One region of the Acidovorax sp. AC410 genome, then DNA from elsewhere that is predicted to be linked to it. Evidence: predicted binding sites of a transcription regulator. Region 1 holds the regulator's gene; the other holds the start of a gene.
The links. Region 1 encodes FNR, which switches genes on or off when oxygen is low (the NO sensors DNR and NnrR bind a similar motif). Its sites were predicted from a motif close to TTGATNNNNATCAA; they were not measured.
Positions count from the first base shown of each region.

Region 1 (7,206 bases):
TCACGCAGCGCCACCCAGGACAGCTGCACGGCGCAGTAGGCATCGTTCTCGCGCGGCAGCCACAGCTCGCCCTCCCAGAAGCCCTCACGCGCCCAGCCGGCCTCGACCTGGGCCATGAAGTCGGCATCGGGCCCGCCGCCGAACAGCGAGGCCGCGGCCGCCCCCTCGAAGGCGCGCGCGGTCTTGCCCACCAGGCGCTCGCAGCCCGGGTTCATGCGCATCAGGCGGTGGTGGCTGTCGGCGATGAAGATCGCGTCCATGCTCGACTCGAAGACCCGTGCCGCCAGGCGCAGGCTGGCCTGCACCTCGTGCTGGCGCGTGATGTCCCGAAACGAATACACCCGCCCCACCGCACGCCCCTGGCTGAACTGGGGCACCGAGCGGCGCTCCAGGCTCATGCCGTTGCGCAGGCCCAGGATGTCGATGCTCTCCTGCATGGGCTCGGCGGTGATGGCCGCCAGCCGCTCCATGTAGACCGGCACGTCGGCCACCTGGTCGGCCATGTGGGCGAAAAGGGCCTCATCGTCGCGGCGCAGCAGCAGCGGGGCCGGCACGTTCCACAGCTGGGCCAGGCGCTGGTTGAAGGCCCGTACGCGCCCGTCCAGGCTGCACACCAGCATGCCGTCGGCGGCCGAGTCGAGCGTGGCGCGCAGCTCGGCCAGCAGGGTTTCGAGCTCGCGCTCGGTGGCCTGCTGGTGGCTGCGGTCCACCATGGTGACGAGAAAGGCCGTGCCCCCTTCGAGCCGGGGCACGCGCGTCACGCGCCGCTCCACCGCCACCAGGATACCGGTGGAGTGCAGCACGCTGGTGTGCGAATGGATGCCATCGGCCACCACGGCCGCGGGCTGGCTCCAGAAGATCTGGTCCTGCGGCGTAGCCGCCAGCAGGGTCACCGGTGTGCCCAGCATGTCGGCGATGCCCAGGCCGGTCAGGTGCTCGGCCGCCTGGTTGGCGGCCAGGATGTGCAAGCTCTTCTCATCGACGAGCCACACCGCCTCCAGCAAACCATCGATCCATGCCTGCGGCAGCGGCCGGATCACGCTCCACCCTCTTCGGGGACGGGGGCCACGGCACGCTCGAAGAAATAGCAGATGCGCTTGCGCGGCGACAGGTAGTCGAGCGCTTCGCGCGGCAGCTGGGCAGGCTTCAAGCTGCGGCGGATACCGAGCTCGGGCACCGTCTCCAGATCGAGGATGGGTGCCTCGTCCTTGGGCACGCGCGCATCGTGCACGATCACCTTGGGCCGCAGCGGCCGCGAGGAGTTGACCGAGGCCACGATGGCGTAGCGGTCGTTGACCAACTGCACGATGGAGCCCGGCGGGTACACCCCCATCATGCGGATGAAGGCCCCCAGCACCACGGCATCGAAGCGCGCCTTGTGCTGGGCAAAAATCACCGACAGCGCCTCGTGCGGGGTCAGTCCGCCCATGCCGCTGCCAGGGCTGCACAGGCGGTCGTAGTGGTTGACCAGCGCCAACACCTGGCCGGGGCGCGAGAGGTCTGCCGCCGTGAGCCGCATCGGAAAACCGCTGCCGTCCACCATTTCATGGTGCTGCGCAATGGCCAGCAGCACCGGCTTGCCCAGGCCCATGCGGCCCGCCAGCGCCACCGACTCGCGCACATGGCCTTCGTAGCGGGCGCGGTCGGGCGCGGGCATGTGCGCCTGTACGTTCTTGAATGCGTCGGGCAGGCGCAGCTTGCCCAGGTCGTGGATCAGGGCCGCCACGCCCAGGTCCTGCAGGTCCTCGACCTTCATGCCCAGGGCCTTGCCCAGCAGCAGGCTGACGACCAGCACATTCACCGGGTGCAGCGCACCGGGTTCGCCCACCCCCTCGGAGAGCAGGCGGATCACCGAATCGCCGTTGTTGAGCAGGTCGCTGACGCAGCCGGCCACCAGCACCTCACCGTCGGTGCGGGCGCGCTCGGGATGGTCCACAACCACCTTTTCCAGCGCCACATAGCGGCGCGTGGCCTCGCCAAAGCGCTGGTTGCACTGCGCCAGGGCACTGTTCTGCGCCTCCAGCAACCGGCGTCGGCGCGCAGCGGCCTCGTCCACCGCCGGGTCGCGCGGCGGGGCCGGCGGCTCTGCAGGTGCGGCTGCTTCGCCAGCGCCGGCATCCTGGGTCGCCTCGGGGCTGCCCACCGGCGCCAGCGCCAGTTCGCGCAGGTCGGGGTCGCTCTTCTTGGGGACGTAACGCACCTCGGTCAGCCCCAGCTCGCGCAAGGTGGCGATCTGTTCGGCGGACGCTACCCGGAAACTGCTCACCGGAAACGGATGGTGCATCCAGCCCAGATCGAGCTGGATATACATGCCGATGCGCAGTTGGCGGATATCGATGAGGATGGAAGAATTCACTTCAGGCGTACGTGAGGAAACACGGCGGCACTTCTGCCACCATTGGTTACACCCATTATCTCCAGTTCTTGGTGCTTGTCTTGCCCCGCCATGTCTTAGGACATACCCCCCACTCCGGGGCTGGCGGGGGCCGCGGCCCGCTTTACCTATTGGTAAAAACCCTGCGGTGGCTCGCGACCCGAAAGGCTGCCCGTGCAGACCCGGTCAGCCCCATGCGTGCGTACAAGTACGTAGGACATGCAAAACAACAGTCCGCCCTGCCCCGCCCAAGGCCCTCGGATGTATCACCGGCACCACAGCGAGGGCTTGTAGACCAGGTCCATCCACAGCGCCCAGCCGGCGGCCGCACACAGCAGCCCCCCGGCCACGCGGGTGCCCCAGTCGGCCCGGGCCTGGTTCAGGCGGCTGCGCAGCCGCGACCACAGCCAGGGCCCGCCCACCAGCCACAGGCCACTGCCCAGGGCGAACAGCGCCATGGTGGCCGCCCCCTGCACCGGCCCGCCGCTGAGCGCCGCGACCAGCAGGGCCGAGTACAGCAGGCCGCAGGGCATCAGCGCCCACAGCAGCCCGGCGGCGCCCACACCGCCCGCCCCCGCCGTGAGCGGCCACACGCGCTGCCATACCGCACGGCCCAGGCCTTCCACCCAGGCCGGCTGGCGCGCCTGCACCAGGAGCAGCAGGCCCCAGGCCATGATGGCCAGGTGCAGAAAGGTCCAGGCCGGCTCCAACGCGGCCGTGCGCTGGGTCAGCCAGGCCAGGCTGTCCATCGCGGTCGCAGCGGCCGCGCCCAGACCCGCATAGCCGGCCACCCGCCCGCCATGGAAAGCGATGGATCGCGCCAAGGAGAAGGAGGGTGCGACAGGGGCCACGGCAAGCCCTGCACCGACCGGCCCGGCCCAGCGAACGGGTTGTTCCCCGCCCTGCCCCACCAGCGCCCCGCAAGGCGCCGCGCACATGGCCAGGCAGTGCGGGCCGCCGGCCAGCCCCATCAGCAGCGCAGTCCAGCCCAGGGTGGTCAGCATGGTCAGATGATTCTTGAAAAGCGGGCCCGGTTGCGGTCGGCCTGCAAATAGCGGTCGAACACCATGGCGATGCCGCGCACGAAGAACCAGCCCATGGCCGAAACGGTGATGCCCTCCTGGGTCACGCTGACCAGGCCCTGCTCCTGCATGCCTTCGAGCTGCTCCAGTTCGGCCGCAAAGGTGCGCCGGAAGTCGATCAGCCAGCCCGCCTCGATGGATTCGAACAGCAGCTCCCCCTGGCACATCAGCGCCATGATGACGGCGCGGCGCACCAGGTCGTCGCGGTTCAGCGCCAGGCCGCGCACCACGGGCAGGCGGCCCTGGTCCAGCAGGTCGTAGTACTCGTCCAGGGTCTTGGCGTTCTGGCTGTAGGTGGCGCCCACCCGGCCGATGGCCGAGACCCCGAGGGCGATCAGGTCGCAATCGGGCTGGGTGCTGTAGCCCTGGAAGTTGCGGTGCAGCCGCCCCTGGCGCTTGGCCACGGCCAGCGCATCGGTGGGCAGCGCGAAGTGGTCCATGCCCACATACACATAGCCCGCGTCCATGAATTGCTGCAGCGAGCGCGAGAGCATGGCCACCTTGGAAGGCGCCGCCGGCAGCTCGGCCGGCACGATGCGCCGCTGCGGCTTGAAGCGCTCGGGCAGGTGCGCGTAGGCATACAGCGCAATGCGGTCGGGCCGCAACTGCTTGACCTGCTCCAGCGTGCGGTCGAAGGATTCGGGCGTCTGCCGCGGCAGGCCATAGATCAGGTCCACGTTGACCGACTCGAAGCCCAGGCTGCGCGCCGCCTCCACCAGCGCAAACACCTGCCCGGCCGGCTGCACGCGGTGCACGGCCTTCTGCACGTCGGCATCGAAGTCCTGCACGCCAAAGCTCAGGCGGTTGAACCCGAGCTCGGCCAGCACCGCCAGGCGCTCGGGGGTCACGGTGCGCGGGTCCACCTCGATGGAGTATTCGCCGCCCGGCGCAAACGTGAAGCTGCGCCTGAGCACCGCCATCAGCTCGCGCAGCTTGTCGTCCGACAGAAAGGTGGGCGTGCCCCCGCCCAGGTGCAGCTGGCTCACCATCTGGCCCGTGCCGCAGTGGGCCGTGTGCAGCGCCACCTCGCGCGCCAGGTAGCGCAGGTAGACGTCGCCCCGGTCGTGGTGCCTGGTGATGATCTTGTTGCAGGCGCAGTAGTAGCACAGCGATTCGCAGAACGGAATGTGTACATACAGCGACAGCGGCAGCGCCTTGCCCGGCGTGCCCGCCTTGCGCTGGGCCAGTGCCAGCACATACTCGTCTTCGCCAAAGGCTTCTACAAAACGGTCCGCCGTGGGGTAAGAGGTATAACGGGGACCAGGCACATCGAAACGGCTCAGAAGTTCGGGCGTCACAGCGGTCATTTGGGGGAAATCCTTCTTTGGTAAGGACTTTGCCGCAGCCGTTGCCCACCGACCTTGATGTAGATCAAGTGTTCACGGAGTCAGAGTGGCGACAATTTGATGCATGTCAGCCACCACCACGCTCCTCTCCCCGGACACGGTCCGCCCGCGCATCCAACCAGCGTCCACGCCCATGAACCCGCTTGCCATCAAAGTCGCCTGCTCCAACTGCAACCTGCGCGAGCTGTGCATGCCCGTGGGCCTGGACGAGAAGCAGCTGGAGCGCATCGACGAGATCGTGGCCGTGCGGCGCAAGATCAAGCGCGGGGGCACGCTGTTCCACAACGGCGAGATGTTCACCTCGCTGTACGCCATCCGCACCGGCTTCTTCAAGACCTGCGTGGCCACCGAGGACGGGCGCGACCAGGTGACGGGCTTTCAGATGGCGGGCGAGATCATCGGCCTGGACGGCATCGTCAACGACCACCACACCTGCGACGCCGTGGCCCTGGAGGATGCCGAGGTCTGCGTGATGCCGTTCGACCGCATCGAGGAGCTCTCGCGCGAGGTCACGGCCCTGCAGCACCATGTGCACAAGATCATGAGCCGCGAGATCGTGCGCGAGCACGGGGTCATGCTGCTGCTGGGCAGCATGCGCGCCGAGGAGCGCCTGGCCGCCTTTCTGCTGAACCTGGTGCAGCGCCTGCACGCGCGCGGGTTCTCGCAGTCCGAGCTGGTGCTGCGCATGACGCGCGAAGAAATCGGCAGCTACCTGGGCCTCAAGCTCGAAACCGTGAGCCGCACCTTCTCGAAGTTCGCCGAGGACGGCATCGTCGAGGTCAAGCAGCGCCATGTGCGCATCCTCGACACCGATGCCTTGAAGCGCATCGTCAACTCGCAGACGTGTAACTAACCCCTCAGACCTGGACCTGCAGGCGGGCCAGCACCTCGGTCTTGCCGCTGCGGTCTGCGCGCAGGATCAGCGCCTCGCCCGAACTGGTGTTGGTGCTGGCCAGATCGGACAGCACGAACATATGGGTGAACCAGGCCTCGAAACTCCCGCGCCGGGCCGAGGCGGCCACCAGCGCCTGGCGCAGCTCGCGCAGGTGGCCGGCACCGGTGGTCTCCGGCGCGCCGCGCGGCGAGCCCAGCGCGGGCCACACCTGGGGGGCGGCAAATGCCAGCGTGGCACTGTCGATGCAGCGGCACCAGGGGCTCGAAAGCACCTTGGCCGGCTGCAGCTGGCGCTCCTTGAACCACGCCCCGGTGCGCCGCGCCTGCTCGCGCCCTTCTTCGCTGAGGTTGCGCTGCGTGCCGCAATCGCCCAGGCGAAACCCCGGTGGATCGAAGGTGCCAGGTGCCAGCGCATGGCGGAACGCGGCCACCACCCCGCCCTTGCGCAGCAGGGCCTCGGCCTCGGCGTCCTGGGCGGCCCAGGCGTGCAGCGTGGTCAACGCCAGCCCGGCGCCCAGCACGGTGCGCCGGCCAACGGCCGCTTCAGGCTGCGGGCTGGAAGGCATAGCCATTGCCCGATGCCGCCATGCGCCCGAATGCCGGGAACGGGAAGTGAAAGCCCCCCAGCATGGCATTGCTGGCGGTGATGCGTTGGAACACCTCGCGCCGCACCTTGCGCGCGGCCTCGGCATCCATGTCGAAGGTCACGGCCCAGTCGGGGTTGCGTGCGAAGAGGGCCGGCACATTGGTCAGGTCGGCCACGTAAAAGAAGTTCTGGCCGGCGGACTTGAGCTCGAACAGCGTGTGGCCCGGTGTGTGCCCGTAGGCCGCCACGGACTGGATGCCCGGCGCCACTTCGGTGCCCGCCCCGAACTGCACCAGCGTGTCGGCCGGCATGGTGGCAAAGGTGCGGCGCACGTTCTCGAAGGCGCCCTTCATGCCCGCAGGGGCAGCCGCCATGCGGGCATCGTCCATCCAGAAGGCATGCTCGGCGGCCGGCACCAGCACCTTGGCCTTGGGGAAGGTCAGCGCGCCCGCCTTGTTGCGAATGCCGTTGATGTGGTCGCCGTGGTAGTGGCTGATGAGCACGGTGTCGATGTCATCGGCCTTCAGGCCTGCAGCGGCCAGGCTGTCGAGCAGCTTGCCGGTGGTGGGGCCGCCAAACTCACCCAGGCCCGTGTCGATCAAAATCTTGCGCCCGCCTGCCAGCACCAGGAAGGGGGTGTAGGGCACGTCGATGTAGTCCATGGGCAGGCCCTGCGAGGTGAGCAGCGCACGCACTTCGGCAAGCGGCGCGTTCTTCACGAACTCCTCGCCCAGCGGGCGGCGCGTGATGCCATCGACCAGCGCCACCACCTCCGCATCGCCCACCTTCATGCGCCGAAAGCCGGGGTTGGGCAAGGTGGGCGTACCGAAGTTGGGCGCGTTCTGCGCCCACACGGGCACGAACGAGCCCGCAGCGTAAAAGGCGGGGGCGGCAAGCCCAGCACCCAGGAAATGGCGACGTGAC
Region 1 is NZ_CEEDCG010000001.1:4,286,935-4,294,140, reverse strand. Features, by position in the region: gene AC0IZS_RS19935 (putative bifunctional diguanylate cyclase/phosphodiesterase) at 1-1,040, opposite strand, end outside; gene AC0IZS_RS19930 (HD-GYP domain-containing protein) at 1,037-2,356, opposite strand; gene AC0IZS_RS19925 (sulfite exporter TauE/SafE family protein) at 2,641-3,378, opposite strand; gene hemN (oxygen-independent coproporphyrinogen III oxidase) at 3,381-4,763, opposite strand; gene fnr (fumarate/nitrate reduction transcriptional regulator Fnr) at 4,936-5,655, shown strand; gene AC0IZS_RS19910 (histidine phosphatase family protein) at 5,660-6,268, opposite strand; gene AC0IZS_RS19905 (MBL fold metallo-hydrolase) at 6,240-7,206, opposite strand, start outside.

Region 2 (7,206 bases), 2.0 Mb from region 1:
TGGTCGGCCTGGGCCTGATCGAGGACGTGGTGCGCGACCGGCAGCGCTACCGCAGCATGACGGCGCAGAGCGTGGCCGACAGCCTGGCCGGTCCGCAGACACTGATGGGCCCGATGATCCACAGCGCCTGTGTGGAAAGCTGGGACGTGGAGACCGGCAAGGGCGAGGAGCGCCGCACGGTGGAGCAGCGCCGTGAGTTCCTGCTCACGGCCATGCCCGATCAGCTCAAGCTGCGCACCGGCGCCGCGATGGAAGAACGCGCGCGCGGGCTGCACAAGGTCAACACCTTCAACCTCAAGTCGCACATCACCGCGCAGTGGGGCGCGCTCGGCAGCCTGCAGCCGCAAAGCACCATGAAGGGCTCGCGCATGCACTGCGGCGCACCGATCCTGATGGTGGCTGTGGGCGACGCCCGCGGCATCCGCATGGCCCAGGTCACGCTGGGCGAGCAGGCGCTGCCGCTCAAACCCGGCACCTTCCACCCCACCTACACGCGCGGCCTGCACGCCAGCCTGCCCGAGTCGGTGCGCGGCCGGGCCGAGGGCCTGACCGCGACGCTGGACCTGGAACTGGTAGGCACCGAGCGCCTGTCCATCGTGCCCCTGGGCGGCAGCACCGAGGTGCAGATGACCAGCGGCTGGCCACACCCCTCGTTCTCGGGGCGGTTTCTTCCCTCCGAGCGCGAGGTGACGAAAGAGGGGTTCACCGCGCAGTGGCGCCTGTCGTCCCTCGCCACCACGGCCCAGCAGGACATCGCCAACAGCAAGCGCATCTGCGTGAATGGCCAGGACAGCCCGAACGAGTACGCGGCACCGGGCGGCGGCACCGCCAGCGACTGCGCCGACAGCTTCAGCGTGGCCTTCGTCGACCCGGTCAACCCCTACACGCTGGCCGACCGGGCCACCAAGTACGGCGTGCTGTTCATCGCGCTGACCTTTGTGGCCGTGGGCCTGTTCGAGCTCATGAAGAAGCTGCGCGTACACCCGGTGCAGTACCTGCTCGTGGGCAGCGCACTGTGCAGCTTCTTTTTGCTGCTGGTGAGCCTGTCGGAGCACCTGCCCTTTGGCATGGCCTACGGCATCGCGGCCACCGCCTGCGTGCTGCTGCTGGCCTACTACGCGAGCCACATGCTGGGCAGCCTGGCGCGCGGCATTCCGCTGGGCGCGGCCATCGCCCTGCTGTATGGCCTGCTCTACGTGCTGCTGCAGCTGGAGCAGACCGCGCTGGCGGTGGGCGCTATCGCGCTCTTCCTGGTGCTGGCGGCCGTGATGGTGCTGACCCGCAAGGTCAACTGGTATGGGCTGACCCCGCCCGCCAGCACGCCCCGCCCACCCGCCCAACCGGGACTGGCCACCGCCACCCAGCCGGGGAGCCCTTCGTGAACACGTCCGCCACACAGCCTCCCTCGGCCTGGGAGCAACACCTGGCAGCGCCTGTCGCAGAGCCGGCACGGCCTTTGTCGGGCGCTGAAGCCCTGCGTGTCCAACGCTACCGCGACCAGTTGCTGGCCGCCCTGCAGGCACACGACCGGGCCGCGCTGCAATGCGCCAAGCAGGCCGTGCTGCGGGCGGCCTACGGCCCCCAGGGCACATCCGGCCCACCGGCCTCGGCCGCACTGCGCGCGGCGCTGCGCGACCTGTCGTGGCACATGGCGATCCTGTTGCTGCCGCGCCATCCGGCGGGCCGGCTGGCGCACTGAGACAGGCGCAGCCGGCCGCTCAGGCAGCCACCGGCTGTGCCGAAGGCGTTGCAGGTACCGCAGGCGAGCAGCCCGCTGCGCCACAGCCATGCACCAGCCCGCCGGGCAGCGCCTCGGGTGCGTTCACCACGCCGGTGGACGCATCGAAGCCCACGCGGCGCAGGTGCAGCGCCAACGCCGCATCCATGGTCTGCGCATGCTGGGGAAACCACAGCGCCAGCTCGGCGGCCATCATGCGCAGTACCTGCAGGTCACCCTGCACGGCACGCAGCGCACCCTCTCGCATGACCTGCAGCACCACCTTGTGCTGCATGCTGTGGCAGTTGCCCGAAGCAAAGCGCGTGGAGGCCATCCACTGGTCCTCCATGCCGAAGTGCTGTTCGGTGTGGGCGACGAGTGCCTGCCAGCAGGCGAGCAACTGCGCGTCGTCCGAGCGCTCCACCCGGGCCAGGAGCGCGACGAACTCCTCATGGGTTTCATCCATCAACGGCAGGTCCAGTGCCAGTGCGTCCGACCATTCCAGTGCTGCCATGTGCCGTTCCGTTCTTGCAAGCCAATCGAGTGGCCAGCTTAGGCGGGTGCGGGCCGCAAGACTTTGATGCAGGTCAGCTCGCCGCGCAACGTGGCGCTGCCCATGAAAAAGCCCCGCACAGTGCGGGGCTCGGTGGCGCACCATCAGCACAGAGGCCGTGATGCAGGGGCGGGACCGATTTAGCTCTGGCCGTACATGCGCTTGGCGTCGTCCACACACTTGGACTTGGCGTCACCGCTCATGGCGTCGCAGCGCTCCTTGGCGGCCTTGTAGTTGGCTTCGTTCTTCTCGGCCGTGGCGTCCTTGCGGGCTTCGGCGACCTGGGCGCCCTTTTCGGCGGCGTTGTCGGCAGGCTTGGCTGCGGCCTTTGCCACCTTGGCGTTTTCCTTGGCGCTGGTATGGGCTGCCTTGGCATCCTTCACACACACGTCCTTGGCGTTGCCCTTGAGGTCATCGCACTTTTCCTTGGCCACGTCGTAGTCGGCATCGGCACGTGCCATGCGGGCCTTGTTCGTGGCCTTGTCGGAAGGCTTGTGCTGGGCGTCCAGTTCGGCCTTGGCGACGTTTTCGGCGCCCTTGGCTTCCTTGACGCAGATGTCCTTGGCATTGTCCTTCAGGGTGTCGCAGTTGGTCTTGGCGGCTTTGTAGTCGGCCGAGATCTTGTCCTTGGCCGTCTTGTACTCGGCGTCGGTCATGGCCATGGCGGAAGTAGCCAGCAGGCCGGCTGCGATGGAAGCGATCAGGGTACGGGCGAATTTCATGGTTATCTCCTCGGGTCTCAGGGTTGTCTTTTAGGGGGTGTTGAAAGCGCTATGGGCATCCGGTGGCCCGCCAACTGCAGGGCCGGGAGCCCTGGAGGGTTCTGGCAACCGGTGCGCCACGGACTTGTCAGTCGTTGAAGCGGAAGTCAGGATGGCGGCTCTGCCAGTCGCTGAGCTGCTTTTCGGCAGCATCGCGGGCAATGCCCTGGCGTTCCTGCAGCTTGCCCAGGAACTGTTCGCGCTTGCCATCGATGACGTCCAGGTCATCGTTGGTGAGCTTGCCCCACTGCTCGGTGATCTTGCCTTTGAACTGCTTCCAGTTGCCCTTGATGGTGTCTTCGTTCATGGTGTGCATCCTCGAAAAAATTCGCTTCAGCCATCCACTCGGATTGCGTGGAACACTTGCGTGATGCGATGGAGAGACTGTAAGAACGAGTCCGCCTGCAGCGCGTAGTCCGCACCGTGGAACCCACGTCGGCGCACGCCTACGGGCCTGCCGGACAAGCACCCGCTGGAGCGCTCAGGCCGTTTTTGATCGCCGGAAAAGCGGGTGTTGCGGCAATGCATCGAAAAAACGCCGGCTGCTCTCTGTGGCGGCATCTGCGCGTTTCTTTTGGTAACGCTTACTAGCATGTAGGGAATGCAACTTTTGTAGGAGGCTGCCTACACTTCTCTACAAATCTTCACAAAAGTCGCTATGACACACGCCCACGAAGCTTCCGATGCGGCGCTGGCAGCACCGTTGCCCGCCCACGCACCCTCTTCCTTGCCGCCTACCGATGCAGCGCACACGGCATCGGACCCCGTGGGTTCCCCCTGGCTCAAGCTGTCGGCGGCAGCCGCCGCCAGCGCCGCCCTCGCCGCTTGCGGCGGCGGTGAGGCTGAAGCCGAGGCGCCCCAGGCGCTACGGCAGGCGGACAACGCTCCCCACATGCCCTTGCTGGGCGACATGGGCGGCTCGGGCTCTTTCCGGTCGGACCAGGCGGCCAGCCGCACGCCCACACCCGACGAGCTGATGGACTGGGCGGAGATGGTGTTCCCGCAGTACTTCGACTCGCACCAGGCCAGCATCACCAACGGCGCGCTCGTCTTTCGCTACTACGGCGGCACACGCAACTACCTGGGGGTGTACCAGGGCAATGTCGTGGTGCTGGGCCCGCCCACCAACAACGCCGTGGTCAATGTCGGCACGCTGGCCAGCTTTGGCGACGCGGTCTTCTCCAGTGGTCGGCCGTTCAACGACCCGGAGGCGGCGCGCTTTCTGCTGCAGGCGGGCTTTGCAGCCACCACGCAGGACATCGCCACCGTTCGCTCCATCGGGTTCGACGCCTGGCTGAACGCGCAGTTCAACGCCCCCATCGGCATCTCCGGCTGGGAGTGGCTCAACCAGCGCGGGTACGCGACGGTCGACAACTCCACGGCCTACTACGACAACACCTACCCCGGCGATTGCATGATCTGGTCGCAGCTCATGACATCGCCCGACAGCCTGCGCAAGCGGGTGGCGCTGGCGCTGTCGGAGATCTTCGTGGTCTCGCTCTCGGGGCTGGACTTCAACTGGCGCAGCCACGCCATCGCGCACTACTGGGACACGCTGGTCTTTCATTCGTTCGGCAACTTCCGCAACCTGCTGCAGGATGTGTCGCTGAACCCGGCCATGGGCTACTACCTCAACACCCGCGGCAATCAGAAGGAGAACGCCGCCACGGGCCGCCAGCCCGATGAGAACTACGCGCGCGAGGTCATGCAGCTCATGTCCATCGGGCTGGTCATGCTCAACATTGACGGCACCGTGCGCCGCGACGGCGCGGGCCAGCCCATCGAAAGCTACAGCCAGTCCGACGTGACCAACCTGGCGCGCGTGTTCACGGGTTACGACTACAACCAGTCGCTCAACCAGCAGGGCACCGTGCCAGGCACCACCCGCACGGTGCCCAACACCGCCTTCACGCGGCTGCCCATGTCGCTCAATGCCTCGCTGCACTCCAGTCTGGCGGTGAATTTCCTGGGTACCAGCATCCCGGCCAATGCGCCCGGTGCTGCGGCCCTGGCCACGGCGATGGACACCTTGTTCTACCACGGCAACGTGGCGCCTTTCATTTGCAAGCAGCTGATCCAGAGGCTGGTGACCAGCAACCCCTCGCCGGCCTACGTGGCGCGCGTGGCCACGGTGTTCAACAACAACGGCGCCAGCGTACGCGGTGACATGAAGGCGGTGGTCCGCGCCATCCTGCTCGATGACGAGGCACGTTCCTCCGCCGGCCTCACGCAGCCGGGCTTCGGCAAGCTGCGCGAGCCCATGCTGCGCCTGGTACAGTGGGGGCGCACCTTCAACATCAGCTCCAGCTTCGGCAGCTGGAAGATCGGGGACACCAGTTCCGCCAGTTCGCGGCTGGGCCAGAGCCCGCTGCGTTCACCCTCGGTGTTCAACTTCTTTCGGCCCGGCTATGTGCCGCCGTCCACGGCCCTGGCCCAAAGCGGCGCCGTGGCGCCCGAGTTCCAGCTGGTCAACGAAAGCAGCGTGGGTGGCTACCTGAACTACATCCAGGGCGTGATCCGCAACGGCATCTACGTGAATGCACCAGATGTTCCCTTCAACAGCAGCAACGGCACCAACGGCTACGACATCAAGGCGCTGTACACCCATGAGATGGTGCTGGTCACCGACCCCGATGCCCTGGTCGCACGCATCAACCTGCTGATGTGCGCAGGCCAGCTGTCGGCCGCCACCGTGAAATTGATCTCCGACGCGATCAAGGCCACGCCGGTCACGGCCGCCAGCACCGACAACGTCAAGCTCAACCGCATCGCGGCAGTGATCTTCCTGGTCATGGCCTCGGCCGAGTACCTCATCCAGAAATAAGAGGACGCGCTGCCATGCACCTGCTCCAACCCGAACTCCACACCCGCCGGGCCTTCCTGCGCCGCTCCACGCAACTGGGCCTGGCCGGCACCGCCCTGCCCTTTGCGCTGAACCTGGCCGCCATGGGCGAGGCCGCCGCCTTCACCGCCACCGACTACAAGGCCCTGGTCTGCGTCTTCCTCTACGGCGGCAACGACTATGCCAACACCGTGGTCACCTACGACGACCCGAGCTACCTCAAGTACAGCGCCATCCGGGGCGGCAACGGCCTGGGGGGCGGCGGCATCGCCATCCCCAAGGACGCACTGGGTGCCACCCTGCTCAACCCCACGGCCGCCCTGCCCGGGGGGCGCCAGTACGCGCTGCACCCGGCCATGTCGGGCCTCACGGGCCTGTTCAACAACGGCAAGGCCGCCGTGCAGCTCAACGTCGGCCCGCTGGTGGTGCCGCTGACCCGCGCCCAGTACAACGGCTCCAACCGCAGCCTGTACCCGCTGCCGCCCAAGCTGTTCTCGCACAACGACCAGCAGTCGGTATGGCAGTCGTCCTCGCCCGAAGGCTCGACCATCGGCTGGGGCGGCAACATCGGCGACCTGGCCCTGTCGTCCAACGCCAACTCGCTGTTCACCTGCATCTCGGTCACGGGCAATGCGGTGTTCCTCTCGGGCGACTCGGCCCTGCAGTACCAGGTGAGCACCAGCGGTGCGATCCCGATCAACGGCGTCAAGAACAGCGTCTATGGCTCCACGGCCGTGCGCTCGGCGCTGACCAGCCTGATCCAGCAGACCAGCAGCCAGACGCTGGAGAACGAGTACAACCGGGTGACGACGCGCGCCGTGACGTCCGAGTCGCTGGTCACCACCGGCATCGCCGGCGTGAACCTGGCCACGCCCTTCCCCGCCAACAACGGCCTGGCGGACCAGCTCAGGATGGTCGCCCGCCTGATCGGCGCACGCGGCACCATGGGCACCAAGCGCCAGGTGTTCATGGTCTCGATGGGCGGCTTCGACCTGCACGACAACCTGATCTCCCAGCAGCCCGGCCTGATGCAGCGCCTGAGCGATGCGATGACCGCCTTCCACAGCGCCACGGTGGAGCTGGGCATCGCCGACAAGGTGACGGCCTTCACCGCCTCCGACTTCGGCCGTACGCTCAACTCCAACGGCGATGGCTCGGACCACGGCTGGGGCAGCCACCACCTGATGGTGGGTGGCGCCGTCAAGGGCAAGGCCTTCTATGGCTCGGCCCCGCCGGTCAGCAACACCAACACCGCCGCACCCGACGACCAGTGGCACGTAGGCCAGGGCCGCCTGCTGCCCAGCACCTCGGTGGACCAGTACGCCGCCACGCT
Region 2 is NZ_CEEDCG010000001.1:2,270,317-2,277,522, reverse strand. Features, by position in the region: gene creD (cell envelope integrity protein CreD) at 1-1,382, shown strand, start outside; gene AC0IZS_RS10535 (hypothetical protein) at 1,379-1,699, shown strand; gene AC0IZS_RS10530 (hemerythrin domain-containing protein) at 1,719-2,231, opposite strand; gene AC0IZS_RS10525 (hypothetical protein) at 2,411-2,992, opposite strand; gene AC0IZS_RS10520 (CsbD family protein) at 3,120-3,338, opposite strand; gene AC0IZS_RS10515 (DUF1800 domain-containing protein) at 3,690-5,855, shown strand; gene AC0IZS_RS10510 (DUF1501 domain-containing protein) at 5,870-7,206, shown strand, end outside.
Region 2: AC0IZS_RS10530 (hemerythrin domain-containing protein) is a predicted target of FNR. The motif match lies at 2,295-2,308, and genes of this name have one in related genera.